Regions from separate parts of the Streptomyces sp. NPDC058008 genome, predicted to be linked through region 1. Evidence: riboswitches for the same ligand, from Rfam matches in the RefSeq annotation. Region 1 holds a riboswitch; each other region holds the start of a gene.
What was found. Region 1 has a riboswitch for cyclic di-AMP ahead of ACFVS9_RS14935 (transglycosylase SLT domain-containing protein). Riboswitches for the same ligand answer to the same signal wherever they lie in the genome.
Positions count from the first base shown of each region.

Region 2: another riboswitch for cyclic di-AMP. It lies ahead of ACFVS9_RS19575 (NlpC/P60 family protein); the one in region 1 lies ahead of ACFVS9_RS14935 (transglycosylase SLT domain-containing protein).
Region 3: another riboswitch for cyclic di-AMP. It lies ahead of ACFVS9_RS03535 (M23 family metallopeptidase); the one in region 1 lies ahead of ACFVS9_RS14935 (transglycosylase SLT domain-containing protein).

Region 1 covers NZ_JBHVQX010000012.1:192,104-198,041, reverse strand. The annotation lists gene ACFVS9_RS14970 (flavodoxin family protein) at 1-14, shown strand, start outside; gene ACFVS9_RS14965 (molybdopterin-binding protein) at 161-556, opposite strand; gene ACFVS9_RS14960 (hypothetical protein) at 564-746, shown strand; gene ACFVS9_RS14955 (TetR/AcrR family transcriptional regulator) at 1,021-1,668, shown strand; gene ACFVS9_RS14950 (cytochrome P450) at 2,071-3,294, shown strand; gene ACFVS9_RS14945 (ferredoxin) at 3,347-3,538, shown strand; gene ACFVS9_RS14940 (hypothetical protein) at 4,153-4,383, opposite strand; cyclic di-AMP (ydaO/yuaA leader) riboswitch at 4,741-4,926, shown strand; gene ACFVS9_RS14935 (transglycosylase SLT domain-containing protein) at 4,931-5,797, shown strand.
Region 2 covers NZ_JBHVQX010000018.1:29,815-35,752, reverse strand. The annotation lists gene ACFVS9_RS19590 (GNAT family N-acetyltransferase) at 1-70, opposite strand, end outside; gene ACFVS9_RS19585 (NlpC/P60 family protein) at 83-1,153, opposite strand; gene ACFVS9_RS19580 (hypothetical protein) at 1,509-1,862, shown strand; gene ACFVS9_RS19575 (NlpC/P60 family protein) at 1,967-3,124, opposite strand; cyclic di-AMP (ydaO/yuaA leader) riboswitch at 3,123-3,282, opposite strand; gene pcrA (DNA helicase PcrA) at 3,540-5,938, shown strand, end outside.
Region 3 covers NZ_JBHVQX010000002.1:387,970-393,907, forward strand. The annotation lists tRNA gene ACFVS9_RS03520 (tRNA-Met) at 1-46, shown strand, start outside; partial or broken gene ACFVS9_RS03525 (TipAS antibiotic-recognition domain-containing protein) at 161-882, shown strand; gene ACFVS9_RS03530 (PP2C family protein-serine/threonine phosphatase) at 993-2,177, shown strand; cyclic di-AMP (ydaO/yuaA leader) riboswitch at 2,411-2,563, shown strand; gene ACFVS9_RS03535 (M23 family metallopeptidase) at 2,575-3,615, shown strand; gene ACFVS9_RS03540 (hypothetical protein) at 4,074-4,637, opposite strand; gene ACFVS9_RS03545 (aldo/keto reductase) at 4,891-5,835, shown strand.

The sequences.
Region 1 (5,938 bases):
GACTGATGGACTGACCGACGCCGCCCCCGACGGGATCCGCCTGTCGCCCGTTGCCTGCCGCCGGTCGTCCGCCCGTCGTACGCCGTGGACCGGACCGGGGCCGGGGAGCCCGCCGTCGTCCGTGCCCCCGGCTGTGACCTCCCCGGTGTCCGGCGGCGCGTCAGGTGCGGTCGATGTGCACGCTGGTCGACTTCACACGGGCCGTGGCCTGCATGCCGACCTCCAGCCCCAGCTCCTCGACGGCCTCCCGGGTCAGCAGCGACACGAGGCGGTGCGGTCCGGCCTGGATCTCGACCTGCGCGGCGACGTCACCGAGCTTCACCGCGGTGACGATGCCGGCGAAGGCGTTGCGCGCCGAGGTGTACGGAGTCTCCTCCTCGCCCGGCCCCGTCTGGGCGACCTCGACGGAGAACGCGGCCAGGTCCCGGCCGTCGATGAGCCGGCGCCCGCTCTCGTCACGCCGGGTGGCGACCCGCCCGGCGTCCGCCCAGCGGCGGGCGGTGTCAGGGCTGACGCCGAGAAGACGTGCCGCCTGCCCGATGGTATAGAGCTGCATGTGCGGCATGATACGTAAAAAGGTCTGGCATGTGCAATGTTTTCAGGCGTATCGCCTTGCTGGTGCGACCTGCCGCGCGATGCTGGCGATGGTGCTCTCCGCGCCCGTGGACGGTGAGGGCGAGCATACCGGCGGCGGCATCGCCGAAGCCGCGTACGACGGGACGACGACACGCGCGGCGACGGGGTGACGCCCCGCCGGATTCGCGCCAACCCCGCGCCGTCGGCCGCGCCCGGCACCCCGCTCGCCAGGCCCGCGCGAGTGCACGCGGCGGCGCCGGCCGGAAGCGGATCCGCCCCGCCCGCATGCCGATCACCGCAGGTGGCAGGGGTTCCACAGGCGGCGGGCGGGTGTGCTGCAAGGGGGGTGCGATCATCTCGGCCATTCTTAAATCAGTTGCTTGACTCAATGGATGGTGAGCGATTGCCTGTATCCCGAGACGCCTTCGAGCGAGGAGCCGGCTGATGGAGCGCACGGTGCGGGCCGAGCAGGTCAGCGAGACCAGGGAGCGGATCCTGCGCGCCGCCGAGCGGCTCTTCGCCGAACGCGGCGTCTACGCGGTGTCCAACCGCCGGGTCAGCGAGGCCGCGCGGCAGGGCAACAACGCCGCGGTCGGCTACCACTTCGGCACGAAGGCCGACCTGGTCCGTGCGATCGCCCGGAAGCACAGCCGGCAGATCGAGGAGGCCAGGGAGCGTCAGCTCGCGGGTATCCAGGACCCCTCGGACATAGCGGAGTGGGTGGCCTGCCTGGTGCGGCCCACCACCGAGCACCTGGCCACGCTGGGCAGCCCCACCTGGTTCGCACGGTTCTGCGCCCAGGCCATGACCGACCCCGCGCTGCAGGACATCATGGCCGAGGAGTCGCTCGCCTGCCCGCCGACGCTGCGGGCCCTCGACGGGCTCAACCTCTGCCTGCCCGACCTGCCGCCCGAGGTCCATATCGAGCGCGCCGCGATGGCGCGCAACCTGGTCCTGCACACCTGTGCCGAGCGTGAACGGGCCCTCGCGGCGAACACCGCCACCTCCCGCACCAGCTGGCACGACACCGCCACCGGCCTGATCGACGCGGTCGTCGGACTGTGGACCGCGCCGGTCACACCCTGCCGCTGACGACCCCTCCGCGCCACGCCCATCCCCCCACAGGTGCATCGACGGCCCCCTCGACCCGGGCCGCCGTAGCCCGGACAGAGGCTCCATGACTCCCTCCCGCCCCCGCCAGGCCTGCGCGTACGCCGTGGAACGGCCCGGCTGCGGACCCTGGACGCGTACGCGGTCCGGTCCGCCGGGTTCCGTTCCGGCGCCCCCGCGCTCCGCGCCGCCGCCGTAGCCACCCGACCTCGGCCGGACAACCCGCCGCAACAGCAGCGGACGGCGTTCGCCTCCGTTTGCCCCGGCGTACCGCGGGCGCCCTCCGCCAGGACCGGCGGCCCCGCTCACCGACCCCTCGAAACCGCCCGCGCCTGTCAACGGCCGGCGGCACGTCAGCAACCCGCACGACGAAGTGAGGAAGCGATGACCAGCACGGTAGGTACGGAAGGTCCGCAGAGCACGTCGGCCCCGGAATTCCCGATGTCCCGGGCGGCGGGCTGCCCCTTCGATCCGCCACCCGCACTGAAGGCCGAGCAGGAACAGGGCCCGCTCAGGAAGGTCCGGCTGTGGGACGGCTCCACCCCCTGGCTGGTGACCCGCTACGCCGATCAGCGCACCCTCCTCGCCGACCCGAGGGTCAGTGCCGACATCACCCGCCCCGGGTACCCCAGCCCCGCCCCGCTGCGGGGCTCGACCTTCAGCTTCATCCTCATGGACGACCCCGAGCACGCGCGGCAGCGGCGGATGGTGACCGCCCCCTTCACGATCAAACGGATCGAGGCGCTGCGGCCGGCCGTCCAGAAGATCGTGGACGGACTGATCGACGAGATGCTGTCCGGGCCTCCGCGGACCGATCTCGTCCAGACGTTCGCGCTGCCCGTCCCGTCGCTCGTCATCTGCGCACTGCTCGGAGTGCCCTACAGCGACCACGACTTCTTCCAGGAGAACAGCAGGGCCCTCATCAGCCGCACCCTGCCCCCCGAGCAACGGAACGCGGCCCACGACAAGCTGATCGGCTATCTGGACGAGCTGATGGGCCACAAGATCGCCCGGCCCGCAGACGACCTGCTGTCAGGACTCGGCACCCGGGTCGAGGCGGGCGAGCTGTCCCGCCGGGAAGCGGCCGAGATGGGCGTGCTCCTGCTGCTCGCCGGACACGAGACCACGGCGAACATGATCGCTCTGGGCACCCTCGCCCTCCTCCAGAACCCCGACCAGCTCGCCCTGCTCCGCGACACCGAGGACCCGAAAACGGTCGCCGGCGCGGTGGAGGAACTGCTGCGCTACCTCAACATCACGCACACCGGCCGCCGCCGTGTGGCACGGGAGGACATCGAGATCGCGGGCGAGGTCATCCGGGCCGGCGAGGGCATCATCGTGCCCAACGACATCGGCAACCGCGACCCCGAGGTCTTCGCCGACCCGGACCGGCTCGACCTCCGGCGTGACGCACGGCGCCACGTCGCCTTCGGCTTCGGCGTGCACCAGTGCCTGGGGCAGCCGCTGGCCCGCATGGAACTACAGGTCGTCTACAGCACGCTCTACCGGCGCATCCCCACCCTCCGGCTGGACGCGCCCCTGGAGGAGCTGTCGTTCAAGCACGACGTGTCCGTCTACGGCGTGCACGCCCTTCCGGTGGCCTGGTGACCCCTCGTCCCCTCATCCGCCCCGCAGTGACACCGACCACGAAGGAGTGCTCATGAAGGTGATCCTCGACCAGGACAAGTGCGTGGCGTCCGGGCAGTGCGTGATCGCCGCCGACGACGTCTTCGACCAGGACGACGACGGCATCGCCGTACTGCTCGACGCCGAGCCGGACCAGGCCCGGGCGGACGACGTCCAGCAGGCCGCTGCCGTCTGTCCGGCACTCGCCATCCGTATCCAGGGCTGACGCACGGGTCGGGCGGGGGCCGCGAGCCGCGCCGGTCCACGCCCGACCGCACCTCCTACGGGACGGGGCGGTGCCGGCCCGTGGTGGCGCGGACCGTCCGGCCCCCGCCTCAGGCGGGTGATCAGGTCCCGAGCCCGGGTACGGCACGGTCTGCGGCATCCGGGCGAAGGGGTCTGCGCAGGAGCCCGGAAGTGCCTCACGGCAGGGGATGCGGTCACGGAGGACCGGCCGCGACCCTCTCGCCGTGGGGCACTTCTCGCATGTCCGGGACGGGTGCTGTGCCGCTGAGGCCCCGGGGCTGGCCGTAGCGGAGCCGCGCCCGCTCGTGGCGGCCCACGCGCCCCGCCCCGCCCCGTGCACGGCGTGATCCGGGCCCTGCCCCTTCCTCGGGGGTCGAGGGCAGGACGGTACGACCGAGGCCGGTGTACGGACACCTCTCGCGCGGCACGGACACCGAGGCGGGCCCCCCTTCCCGGGCTCGCCCCGCCCTCAGCCGTCGCCCCGCCCTGCCCCCAGCCGTCGTCCTGCCCCCGCCGTCGCCCCGCAGCAGGACGGCGCACCTCACGTGCTCAAGGGCCTATGGCCTGGGGCGCCTCCCGGCCCGTCCGGCCGTCTCAGTGCGGCTTCCAGCTGAGCTTGCCGCCGCCCACCCACCGGACCGAGGCCGGGTCGTCGAGGTCATGGACGATGATCCCCACCGTCGCGGCGGCGATCAGCACGTCCGTCATCGCGGTCGCGTTCCCGATGACCTCGCCGTCGATCTCCACGGTGCGGAAGGGCGGGTCCCCGGGCTGCACGGGCAGCACGGTGATCCGTGGGGCCGGGTGGTGCGGGCTCTCAGTCATGGGCGGATCGGTTCCACGTGGGCCCTCCGGGTATGCCTGAGCACCCACCACATGGCCCTTATGCCCGTTTTAGGGCGCTTTTGGAATTTAATCCCGTAATCCATAAAAGGCCATTTCGTGTGACCTGAGCCCCTTCGCGCTGGAGCAAATCGCCCGAATCGGACTCCGTGACCAGGGTCACCTTATGTGGACCGGACGCCCGGATGCGGAGGCCGGTTCCCTTCTGCGCCAAGAGGGGCGAGCGGCGCGGTGTGGGGTGGATTACATGAATTCCCGTGAATTGATCTTGCGAATGAATTGTGATCACCGAAGCAGGCTTGTTCCTTTCCCTATTTCTCGCCTACGGTCACCATCACTCCGGGCGGAACGCCGAATCCTGCCGCCGCCCGGTTACCCGACCACTTCTCGTACGGCAGGAGCGGGGGACCCAGGTAAGTGCCGATCCGGTATCCGGAGCGGCTCGGGGTGAAGTCGCATTCGTATGCGGCCGGGCATCTCCAGCTCGAACCCGACAGCTCACTTCGCAGGCGACGGAGAGGAATTCAGCATGCCCGAAAACGGTAAGCACCGTAGCTTCAGGACCCGTTCGCTGACCCGCGGCATCATCGCCGTGAGCACCGGCGGAGCCGCTCTGGCCCTCCCCGTGATCGGCGCGACGAGCGCCTTCGCGGCCCCGGCCCAGCCGGTCGCCGTCGAAAAGGCGGCGACGTCTACTGCCGTGACCGGCAAGGGAATTGCCGCGCAGAAGTCCGAGTCCGCGACCTATTCCGTGATCTTGGGTGACACCCTCGCCAAGATCGCACGCGAGCATTCCGTCAGCGGTGGCTGGAAGGCTCTGTACGAGGACAACCAGAAGGCTGTCGGCGGAAATCCGGACCTGATTCACCCGGGCCTGAAGCTGACCATCGGCGCCAAGGCCGAGAACAAGTCCGCGGACAAGGCCGGGAAGGCCGAATCCAAGGCCTCCGCCTCGTCCGACCGCGCCGAGGGAAGCGCCGACCGCGCCGACCGTTCGGAGCGGGCCGGAACCTCCATAGCCGAGGACGCCGTCCCCGCTGCCCAGGCCGTTCCGGCCGCCGAGCCGGTCACCTACACGAACGACCTCGACGGCTGGATCAAGGAGTCGCTCGCCGTCATGGCCGAGCACGGCATCCCCGGCACCTACGAGGGCATCCACCGCAACATCATCCGCGAGTCCTCGGGCAACCCCCAGGCCATCAACAACTGGGACTCCAACGCCGCCGCGGGCATCCCGTCCAAGGGCCTGCTCCAGGTGATCGACCCGACCTTCCAGGCCTACCACGTGCCCGGTACGTCCATGGACAGCTACGACCCGGTCGCGAACATCACCGCCGCGTGCAACTACGCCGCGGACAAGTACGGCTCGATCGACAACGTCTTCTCGGCCTACTGAGTCCTCCCCGAGGCCGGACCGCCGACGCACGCGCGTGTGACGGCGGACGGGTGACGGAGTGACAGGACCGGCGGGTGGTGGGGGGGGGGGGGGGGCCCCCCCCCCCCCCCCGGGGGCCGGGCCCGCGCCGGGCGCCGCCCC
Region 2 (5,938 bases), on a different contig from region 1:
GCCCCACCCGGTAGTGGCCGGGGGAGCGGAGGGTGGTCGTGCGCGCGTAACGCTGGATGGCGGTGTCCATGAGCCCGGGAGCCTAGGCGACCCGGGTCGCTCCGGCGAAAGGCATTTGTGAGATCGGCGCGATCCGCACGGGAGCGCCCGGGCGCGGGGCGTGGATCATCTGGCCGCCGCCGATGTAGAGCCCGACATGGGTGACCCCGGAGTAGAAGAACACCAGGTCCCCGGGGACGAGTTCGGAGCGCGCCACGCGCCGGCCCGCGTTGATCTGGGTGTACGTGGTGCGGGGCAGGGAGATGCCCGCCGCCCGCCAGGCGGCCTGGGTGAGGCCGGAGCAGTCGAAGGAGGCGGGCCCGCTGGCGCCCCAGACGTACGGCTTGCCGAGGGCGCCGTACGCGAAGGCGACGGCCTGCGCCGCGCGGGCGTTGGGGGCGGCCACGGAGCCGCGCGGGGTGCCGCGGTCCGCGCGTACGCCGCTGCCGCCGTGCGCGGCGTCGGCCGAGCGCTCGTAGTCGGCGCGCTGGGCGGCGGTGAGGGTGGCCAGGAGCCTGCGGGCGTCGGCGAGCTTCGTGCGGACGGCGTCCTTGTGCTGCTCCAGGTCGGCCCGGCGGGCGGCGAGCACCGCGAGTTCGTCCTGGGCCCGGGCGCGGAGCCGGGCGAGGTCGGCGGCCTGCCGGCGCACGCCGTTGAGCGCACCGGCCTGGCGGTCGCCCGCCCGGTCCTCGAAGGAGGCCCGCTCCAGGTACTGGTCGGGGTCGGAGGAGAGGGCCAGCCGCACGGCGGGGTCGATGCCGGCGCTGCGGTACTGGGCGGCGGCGAACGCCCCGAGGGCCTCCCGCGCGGCGTTCAGGCGCTCGGTCCCGCGGGCGGCCTCGTCGCGCAGCGCGTCCAGGGACCTCTCGGCCTCGGCCGACCGCTCCTTCGCGCCGTTGTACTCCTCGGTCGCCACCTCGGCGTCGTGGTAGAGCCGGTCCACCTTGGCCTCGACCTGGGCCGGGGTGAGGCGGGGGTTGGCCTGCGCGGCGCCGTCGAGGACGGTCGCGGCCGCCGCTCCGGCGAGGGCGAGGGTGGCCGCCCGGCGGGCGGCGGGCCCGGTGAACAGACGCTGCCTGGGCTTGCGGTGAGCGGCTTCTCGATGGGCGGCCACGGGGGTGGTGCGTCCTTCCGTTCGACTGCCCGCCGGGGGGTACCGCCGGGCCCGCCGGGGTCCCGCGGCGGGCCGCCACAGGGGGAGCGGCCCGCCGCGGGACTTCCGGCGGGGCGACCGGGATGCCGCCCGGTGCGGGGGCGGCGATGCGGATCCGGTCACCTGGGAGGGACGCTAAACCCGGCACACAGGGCGGAGGCGTAATGACAGGTATTGCCCTCATGTGCTGTTTCGTTTCCGTCCAATGACCGGAAAAATCAACCGGAGTCCGGCAATCCGTGCAGCTCGGGGGCAACTCATCGGTAAGTCCTACCTGGCCGAAGAGTGGTGATATGGCCGCGGTTAGGCTGCGGCCATGGACGTACTCATCAATGTCTTCGTGGCCTTGCACATCATCGGTATCGCCTCCCTGCTGGGCGGTTTCCTGACCCAGATGAAGGCCATGGGGGCGGGCACGGCCCGCTTCGTCCCGGCCATGCTGCACGGCGCGCTCACCATGCTCGTCACGGGCGTCGCCCTGGTCGGCCTCAACCAGGCCGACGACCACACCGTGAACAACATCAAGATCGGCGTCAAGCTGCTGGTCCTGATCGTGATCCTCGCGCTCGTCTACGTGAAGCGGGACGAGGAGAAGGCGGACAAGGGCGCGTTCGCCGCGGTCGGCGGGCTGACGGTCGCCAACATCTTCATCGCCACGCTCTGGACCTGAGCGGGCGGCGGTTCCGGCGCCACGCTCCGGCCTGAGCGGCCTCATCGGACGGTGGAGGGCCCGGGGATTCCCCCGGGCCCTCCACCGCGTGCGGGCGCCGTGGGCTACGCCGGGCGCACGCTGCCGTAGATCGGCATGTAGTAGATCGACTCCTCGCGGACGTTCGCGCCCGGCTTCGGCGCGTGGATCATCATCCCGTCGCCCTTGTAGATCCCGACGTGGCTGATGTCGTCGTAGAAGAAGACCAGGTCCCCCGGCCTGAGGTCCGCCGTGGCCACGCGGGTGCCGACCTCGACCTGGTCCCACGTGGTGCGGGGGAGGCTGACGCCCGCCGCCTTCCAGGCGGCCTGGGTGAGCCCGGAGCAGTCGTACGAGGACGGGCCCGTCGCCCCCCACACGTAGGGCTTGCCGATCTGGGCCCGTGCGAAGGCCAGGACCTTCTCGGCCTTCGTGGCGTAGCCGCTGCCGGAGTCCGTGCCGGTCCCGGCTCCGGTCCCCGTGCCGGTCCCCGGCTTCGCGGCCTCCTCCTTGGCGCCCTGCCCGGCCTTCTTCTTCGCGGCGGCCTGCTGCCTGGCCAGCTCCTCCGCCTTGCGCCGGGCCTCCGCCTCCTTCTTGCGCTCCAGCTCCGCGAGCCGCGCCTTCTCCTCGGCGGTCAGCTCCGACAGCAGCGAGCGCGCCTCGGTGAGCTTCGTCTGCACCTGCTGCTTGCTGGTGCGCAGGGAAGCCTGCGACTTCGTGAGCGTCTCCAGGCTCTTCGTCGCCTCGACGCGCTTGGCCGCCGCCTCCTTCTGCTGCGTACGGAAGTCGGCGACCGCCTTCTGCTGCTGGCTGGTCATCCGGGCCATCAGCTGGTCCTGGTCGAAGTACGACTGCGGGTCGTCCGCGAGGAAGAACGTCGCCGTCGGGGCGATCGAGCCGGTGCGGTACTGCGCGGCCGCGTAGCCGCCCAGCTCCCTGCGGGTCTCGTTGAGCTTGTCGGCCCGCTTCGCCGCCGCCTCCAGCAGCGCGTCGACCTTGGAACGCTGCTCGGCCGACGCGGTCTTCGCCTGGTTGTACTCCTGTGTCGCCACCCCGGCCTGCCGGTACAGGGAGTCGACCCGCTTCTGCACTTCCTCGATGCCGGGCTTGGGCTCGGCCGGTGCCGCCGTCGCGCTCTGCGTGGAGAGCAGGGTGACGGAGGCCAGCGCCGCGGTCGTGAGACCGATGGCGGGGGTGGTGCGCACCCGGGTGCGCGGCTTGCGATGCGATGCCAAGGCCGGCATCTCCTTCCGTGGACCGCCTACCGGGTTAGCTGTCGGGTTCGGGCGGAACGGAAGGCTGCCCTACGGTCCGGTGGGGAAGGACCGATTCACCCCGGTGCTGCGTGTGGGTCCCCGGTTCCGGCCCCGACGAGGGGGTGCGGATTCGGCGGGGGTGCCCGTGCGGCGCGGTTCGCCTCAAAGGGGTACGGGGCACCCGTCCGAGCACGCTAACCAACCCGTGGTGCCCCTGTGAAGGTTGATGTTCGATATGCCCGATACATTTTCGTGACCTTTCCCCCGTGGTCGTCCCCGTGGCCGGAAGACGCCCCGGAATTTCACGTTCCGTGTGCGGTCGGTCTCGATACGCGCACGGTCCGGGGTACTTGTCGCCGATGCGGCCCGGGCTGTCGGTGCGTCCGCCTAGACTCGTGAGGCGATGAGCAGCCTCTTTGACGACAGTTTCCTGACCGGCCTCCAGCAAGCGGAGGACGGCCCCCCGCCGCCCCCCGAGGAGCACGCGCCCGAAGCGGTGCCGGAGGGCCTCTTCGAGGACGTCTTCGACGCGCCTCCGCCGCCGCGCGACGCCCACTACCGCGACGGCGCCCCGCGCCCCGTCATCGACGCCGCCGCGCTGCTCGACGGGCTGAACACCGAACAGCGCGCCGCCGTCGTGCACGCCGGATCGCCGCTGCTCATCGTCGCCGGGGCCGGCTCGGGCAAGACCCGGGTGCTCACCCACCGCATCGCCCACCTCCTGGCCGAGCGCGGGGTGCACCCGGGGCAGATCCTCGCGATCACCTTCACCAACAAGGCCGCCGGCGAGATGAAGGAGCGCGTCGAGGACCTCGTCGGCCCGCGCGCCAACGCCATGTGGGTCATGACCTTCCACAGCGCCTGTGTGCGGATCCTGCGCCGCGAGTCGAAGCGCCTCGGCTTCACCTCGTCGTTCTCGATCTACGACGCCGCCGACTCCAAGCGGCTGATGGCGCTGGTCTGCCGCGACCTGGACCTCGACCCGAAGCGCTACCCGCCGAAGTCGTTCACGGCCAAGGTCTCGAACCTGAAGAACGAGCTGATCGACGAGGAGACCTTCGCCGGCCAGGCCGCCGACGGCTTCGAGAAGACGCTGGCGCAGGCGTACGCGCTCTACCAGGCCCGGCTCCGCGAGGCCAACGCCCTGGACTTCGACGACATCATCATGACGGCGGTGCACCTGCTCCAGGCGTTCCCCGACGTCGCCGAGCACTACCGCCGCCGCTTCCGGCACGTCCTGGTCGACGAGTACCAGGACACCAACCACGCCCAGTACACCCTGGTGCGTGAGCTGGTGGGCCCGTCCGGTGAGGCCGACGCCCCGGGCGAGCTGTGCGTCGTCGGTGACGCGGACCAGTCGATCTACGCCTTCCGCGGCGCGACCATCCGCAACATCCTCCAGTTCGAGGAGGACTATCCGGACGCGACCACGATCATGCTGGAGCAGAACTACCGCTCCACCCAGACGATCCTCTCCGCGGCCAACGCCGTCATCGAGCGCAACGAGAGCCGCCGCCCCAAGAACCTCTGGACGAACGCCGGCGCCGGCACCCGGATCGCGGGCTACGTCGCCGACACCGAGCACGACGAGGCGCAGTTCGTGGCCGACGAGATCGACCGGCTGACCGACGCGGGGGACGCGAAGGCGGGCGACGTCGCCGTCTTCTACCGCACGAACGCCCAGTCCCGTGTCTTCGAGGAGATCTTCATCCGCGTCGGGCTGCCCTACAAGGTCGTCGGCGGAGTGCGCTTCTACGAGCGCAAGGAGGTCCGGGACATCCTGGCCTACCTCCGGGTGCTCTCCAACCCCGAGGACACCGTGCCGCTGCGCCGCGTCCTCAACGTGCCCAAGCGCGGCATCGGCGACCGGGCCGAGGCGATGATCGACGCCCTCTCGATGCGCGAGAAGATCTCCTTCCCGCAGGCCCTGCGCCGCGTCGACGAGGCGTACGGCATGGCGGCCCGCTCGGCCAACGCCGTGAAGCGCTTCAACGCGCTGATGGAGGAGCTCCGCACGATCGTGGAGTCCGGCGCGGGGCCGGCCGTCGTGCTGGAGGCCGTCATGGAGCGGACCGGCTACCTCGCGGAGCTCCAGGCGTCCACCGACCCGCAGGACGAGACCCGGATCGAGAACCTCCAGGAGCTCGCCGCCGTCGCCCTCGAATTCGAGCAGGAGCGTGCGGAGGAGGAAGGTTCGGGGACGCTCGCCGAGTTCCTGGAGAAGGTCGCGCTCGTCGCGGACTCCGACCAGATCCCCGACGAGGACGAGGACGGCTCCGGCGTCATCACCCTGATGACCCTGCACACGGCCAAGGGCCTCGAATTCCCCGTGGTCTTCCTGACGGGCATGGAGGACGGCGTCTTCCCGCACATGCGCGCCCTGGGCCAGGTGAAGGAGCTGGAGGAGGAGCGCCGGCTCGCCTACGTGGGCATCACGCGCGCCCGCGAGCGCCTGTACCTGACGCGTGCGGCGATGCGGAGTGCCTGGGGGCAGCCCTCGTACAACCCGCCGTCGCGGTTCCTGGAGGAGATCCCGGACCAGCACCTGGAGTGGAAGCGCAAGGGGCCGATGGCGGCCTCGGCGGGGCCGACGTCCGGCATCACGTCGTCCCTGTCCTCGTCGCGGGCGAAGTCGGGGCCCTCGGGGTTCGCCACCCGGCGCACCTCGGAGAAGCCGGTCGTCGCGCTGGCGGTCGGGGACCGGGTCACGCACGACCAGTTCGGTCTGGGCACGGTGACGGCGGTCGAGGGGTTCGGCGACCAGGCCAAGGCGACGGTCGACTTCGGCGACGAGAGGCCGAA
Region 3 (5,938 bases), on a different contig from region 1:
TGGGCTCATAACCCAGAGGTCGCAGGTTCAAATCCTGTCCCCGCTACTGAAGACAGAGGCCCGGATCCTTCCAAGGATCCGGGCCTCTGTCGTGTGCCGTCCTCCGGTCGCCGGTGGCGGGCTTGACCTTGACGCCGCGTAAAGGTCCAGCGTCTTCGGCATGGAGTGGTCCGTCCAGGAGATCCTCGGGCGGGCCGGCACCACGAGCCGCACGCTCCGGCACTGCGGAGGCGTCGGTCTCCTCGCGCGGAGCCGCACGGGCGCCAACGGCCACCGCTATGACGACCAGGAGGCCCTGGTCCGGCTCCAGCGCATCCCGCTGCCCGCGATCAGGGACGTACGGGAGGGCCGGCGGGGCACCGCCGCGGCGCTCCGGTCCCATCTGCGCCTGCTGGAGCAGGAGCGGGAGCGGGAGCGCATCGGGCGGCAGATCGCCTCGGTGCGGACCGCTCTCCGCCGGACGGAGGAAGGGGAGGAACTCATGATCGAAGAAGTGTTCGACTGATTCGACCATGCGGAGTACGAGCAGGAGGTCACCGAGCGCTGGGGGCGGGAGGCGTACGAGCGGGGTGACCGGTGGTGGCGTGGCCTGACGAGGCCGGGCGGGCCCGCTTCCAGGGCGTGCGCGAGGCCGTCGCCCGGGACCACGGGCGGGCCGGGGCGGCCGGCCTGGAGCCCGGCGGCGAGGAGGCCCAGGACATCGCGCGGCGCCACTGCGACTGGCTGTCGGCGACCACCGGGATCACCCGCGCGTACGTGACCGGACTCGGGGAGACGTATGCCGCCGACGCCCGCATCGGGAGGAACTACGATCGCCACGGAGACGGGACCGCCGTCTTCGTACGGGACGCGCTGACGACCTACGCGCGGCGCCGTCTCTCCGGCCGACCCCCGGAGGGCAGGGCCGGCGGGCTCCCCCCTTTGGCCGATGACGAGTCGCCGCTCGGCGCGGCTCCGGCCAGCCTGGGTGGGGCGCGGTACCGTCCGCAGCCGTGGGTGGACCGGGCAGGAGCGCACAGGTGCGGAAGCGGCACGGACGGCGAGGCGGAGTCGCCGGGAACTCCCGTTCCCGGCGATTCGTGCGCGCGCTGCCCGCCCTGCTGATCTGTATCGGGGTGGTCCTCGACTTCGGTACGCCGACGGCGGTCACCGCCGTACCGCTCTTCGCCGCCGCCCCGCTGATCGCCGCCCCGTTCTTCTCCCTGGCCAGCACCATGCGGGTCGCGGGGGCCGCGATCCTCGTGGTGCTCGTCATCCGCTTCTCCCAGGGTGTGCTGGGCGAGGTCGCGCCGATCACGGATCTGCTGACGCTGGTCACCGTCGCCGTGCTCTCCCTCGTCATCAACCGCGTCGTGCGCCGGGGCAACGAGCAGCTGGCCTCGGCCAGGTTCATCGCGGAGACCGCCATGCGCGCCGTGCTGCCGACGCCCGACGACCGGATCGGCGGCATGCTGGTCGCGGCGCGGTACGAGGCGGCGCAGGCGGACGAGTTCGTCGGCGGAGACCTGTTCGCCGTCGCGGACACCCCGTACGGGGTGCGCCTGGTCGTCGGGGACGTACGGGGCAAGGGGCTGGACGCCGTGGCGGCGGTGGCCGTCGTGATCGGGGCATTCCGGGAGGCGGCCGAGCAGGAGAGGTCGCTGGAGGGGGTGGTCCAGCGGCTGGAGCGGGCACTGGCACGGGAGGGCACGCGCCGGGGCGGGCTCGACTCCATGGAGGGGTTCGTCACCGTGGTGGTGGCGGAGATCCCGGTCGGCGCCGACACCCTGCGGGTCATCAACCGCGGCCACCCCGAGCCGATCGTGCTGTACCCGGACGGGGATCTCGACGTGCTGGCGCCGACCACCCCCGCCCTGCCCCTCGGGATGGGGCTGGGCGCGTGGCCGGACCGGTCGGACGAGTGGACGCTGCCGGCCGGGGCGATGTTCCTGGCGTTCACCGACGGCCTCTCCGAGGCGCGGGACGCGCAGGGCGTCTTCTACGACCCCGCGGCCCGGCTGCGCGGCCGGCTCTTCCCTGGGCCCGAGGAACTGCTGTCCGCCCTCACCGACGACGTACGGCTGCACACCCGCGGACGGTCGACGGACGACATGGCCCTCCTCGCGGTCGCCCGCCCCGCGCGGGGTCAGCGGGGGCGGCGGACGACGGTGAAGATCGTGCGACGGGACAGTGAATGACCGGTCGCGACGGTCGGTAGTCGAAGGACCCCGCTCCGCATAACATTTGACGCACCGTCAGAAACTGCTGGCCGGATGAAGGGCTCTCAAGTCGCCCGTTTGAGACCGTTTGACCCCTGAAAGTCCAGGCCGAAGCCGTGAACGATCTATCGGAACGGCTTGGAATCGGGCCCGGGTGTCTATTAACGTTCGATAACGCAGCGCGGTTGTACCTGCCGTCGCAAGAGGCGGCACCGTGCGCAGCGCCGAATTCCGCAAGGGAACCGGGGAACCACCTACATGGGGTGAATCGGACACCTGTGTCTCGTGAGAGACGAAGGGGCCCGTAGGAGACCTTCCTGCTCCGAACCCGTCAGCTAACCCGGTAGGCGAGAAGGAAGGAAAGGAGTGCGCCCACGTGGCGTCCAACCAGCCTGCCCCCGGGGCCCCGTCACCCTTCAGGTCCGACAGCTTCGGTGATGAGGACAGGACGTGGGAGGAATGGAACCCCACCGAGGAGTCCGTCCGTCCCGTCCGCGGCCGGCATCGCGTGGCCAAGCAGCGCGGCCTCGCCCGTAGCTCCACCGTCCTCGGCGTCGGCGTCATCGCGGCCGTCGGAGCGGGCGGCATGGCCACCGCGCAGAGCAAGCCGCCGGTCTCCATATCCCTTCCCGATTCCATCGCGGACAGTCTTCCCGATGCCAAGTCCCTGCCCGGCGTAGGCGCGTTCATGTCCGGCGGCTCCGACTCGGGCCACGAGACGGTCGCCGCGTCCTCCCCGCTCACCACCGCCGGTATCACCGCCGCCGAGGCCGAGCAGGGCGCCACCGACGCGGGCGAGGCGCTGCGCGCCCGCATCCTCCAGCAGGCCGAGCAGCAGCAGGCCGGGGCCGACGCCGACGCCCGGGCCGCCGAGGAGCAGGCGGCCGTCGAGGCTGCCGCGGCCCAGGCGGCGAAGAAGCAGAGCGCCGCCGAGGCCGAGGCCGCGGCGGAGAAGAAGGCGGCCGAAGAGGCGGCCGCGAAGAAGGCCGAGGCCGAGCGGCTGGCCAAGCTCGCCGCCAGTTACGCCGTCCCGACCTCCTCGTACTACATCAGCTCGACGTTCGGTCAGTCCGGTTCGATGTGGTCCTCCGGCTATCACACCGGGCTGGACTTCGCGGCCCCGACCGGCACCCCGGTCAAGGCCGTCCACAGCGGCACGATCAAGTCGGCCGGCTACTCCGGTTCCTACGGCTACCGCACGGTCCTGGTGCTCGATGACGGCACCGAGATCTGGTACTGCCACCAGTCCTCGATGGACGTGACGGCGGGACAGAAGGTCAGCACCGGCGACACCATCGGCCGCGTCGGCGCGACCGGCAACGTGACCGGCGCCCACCTGCACCTGGAGGTCCACACCGCGGACGGCTCGGGCATCGACCCGATGAGCTGGCTCCGCGGCAAGGGCCTCACCATCTGAGCCCGCGGGTCCTTCCGTGACGGGCCGGGCCCGGCCGGGGAGACCTGACCGTGGCCGGCCCGCGCGGGCCGGCCACGCCCGCGCAGGCCGGGCGCACCGGTAAGCGCTCGGGATGCGGGAGTCCGGTCCCGGTGGATCCGTGCGCGAGTCCCGGCCCGATCCGTACGAAGGACCCTTGGCGCCCGCGGTCGGCGCACCAGAACCCCGGCGGCCCTGACGCACGACCCCCCGACGTCAGGGCCGTCGGTTCTCTCCGTGGTCAAGAGCGCTCCACCGGGGCGAACGGTCCGGCCGGGCGGTCGTGCGCGGGGCAGGGGCCGGGCGGAGGCGTCCGGCCGGACCGGCCCGTGGGGCCCTCGACCGGGCGGGATGCGTCGCGGCCCTCCGGGGCGTCGTCCCTCCCGGCTCCGCCCGGCGCGACGGCCGTATCCACCGGTGGCCGTCTCCTGCGGCGAGCGTCAGAAGCGCGCCTGGCGGGGCAGGCGGCCCACTACGGCGCGCAGCCTCTCCCGCCCCGCCGAGACGCTCGCGTCCCACAGACCCGCTCCGTCACCGCTCAGCGAGAGGGACTGGAGCCGTCGCTCCTCGGCGAGGAAACCGGCGCCCGCCACGTTCTGGTCCAGCATCCCCGTCGCGGTGAGCGCCACATGGCCGCAGGACACGGCGTCGTCAGCGTGTCCCGAGCCATGGGCCAGCAGGGCGTACCGCAAGGTGAGGACGGCGAAGAACGCGTAGGTGCCGACGACATCGGTGATCCCCTCCTCCTTCGGCTGAAGCTCCGGGAACCGCTCCAGCAGCCGTAGGCGCTCGGCGGCGTCGGCGAGCGGCCGGTCGCACTGCCAGAGGCCGTGTACGGACTCCGCGTAGAGGTCCAGGTCGGATTCCCGGCCCGGTGCGGCCGCCCGCAAGCCCATGAACAGCGGCGTCATGCGTTCGGTGCCGGCGGCGACGAACAGGCGGACCGCGTCGCCGCCCCCGTCACCCAGCGCCTCCGCGACGGCGCGCTCCACCAGCGTCTCCACGTCCCGCCCTCCCGTTGGAACGGCCCTCCCGCTGGACCGGAGCGACAGGTTACCCAGCGGCCGGGCACCGGGGCTCGTCGGGCCGGAGCCCCGTGGGCGCCCGTCCGGGCGGGTGACTCCATCGGGGCGCGGCCGCGGACCGGCGGGAGAGGGCGGGGTCCCCGGGCGTGCGGTGCGGCGGTCCGCTTCCCGGGTGTGGTCCCGGCGGGTGCGCGGCGGAATATCTTCCTCTATGTCCTCGTTGTGCCGAGGCATGACATCTCTGCGCCCGCTCGGTTCCTCGAGCCTTCAGGTCTTCCCCCTCGCTCTCGGCGGCAACGTGTTCGGCTGGACGGCCGACCAGGAGCGGACGTTCGCCGTCCTCGACGCCTACGCGGCGGCCGGCGGCAACTTCATCGACACCGCCGACGCCTACACCGCGTGGATCCCCGGCAACGAGGGCGGTGAGTCGGAGACCCTCATCGGCGCGTGGCTGGCGTCCCGCTCCCGCCGCGACGATGTCGTCATCGCCACCAAGGTCGGCGCACACCCCTCGTACAAGGGGCTCGCGCCCTCCACGATCAAGGCGGCGGCCGAGGCGTCGCTCCGCCGGCTCGGCACCGACCACATCGACCTCTACTACACGCACTTCGACGACGAGAGCGTCCCCGTCGAGGAGATCGTCGCCGCGCTCGACGAGCTGGTGAAGGCGGGCACGGTGCGGGAGATCGCCGCCTCCAACATCAGCCCCGAACGGCTCCAGGCCTCCCTGGACTTCTCCGAGCGAGAGGGCCTGGCCCGCTACGTCGCCCTGCAACCGCACTACAACCTCGTCTCGCGCGACACCTACGAGGGCGCGCTCCAGGACACGGCGGCCCGCGCCGGTCTCGCCGCGGTCCCGTACTACGCGCTCGCCTCGGGCTTCCTCACCGGCAAGTACCGGCCGGGCGCGACGGTCGAGAGCGCGCGGGCCGAGGGCGCGGGCAAGCACCTGGACACCGAGCGCGGCCGCAAGGTGCTGGCGGCACTCGACCGGATCGCCCAGGAGCACGACGCGGAGATCGCCACCGTCGCGCTCGCCTGGCTGGCGTCGCAGCCGACCGTCGCCGCCCCGATCGCCTCCGCGCGTACGGTCGAGCAGCTTCCCGCCCTGGTGGCGGTGGCCGGCCTCCGGCTGACCGGGCAGGAGCTCGCGGAGCTGACCGAGGCCTCCGCCTGACGTTCCCGAGGTGCCCGAAGGCCCGTGTCGGACGGACCGTCCGCTCACGGGCCTTCGGGTATCCCAGGGGCCGGGGCCTTTCCGCCGGATCGATTCTCCGGAC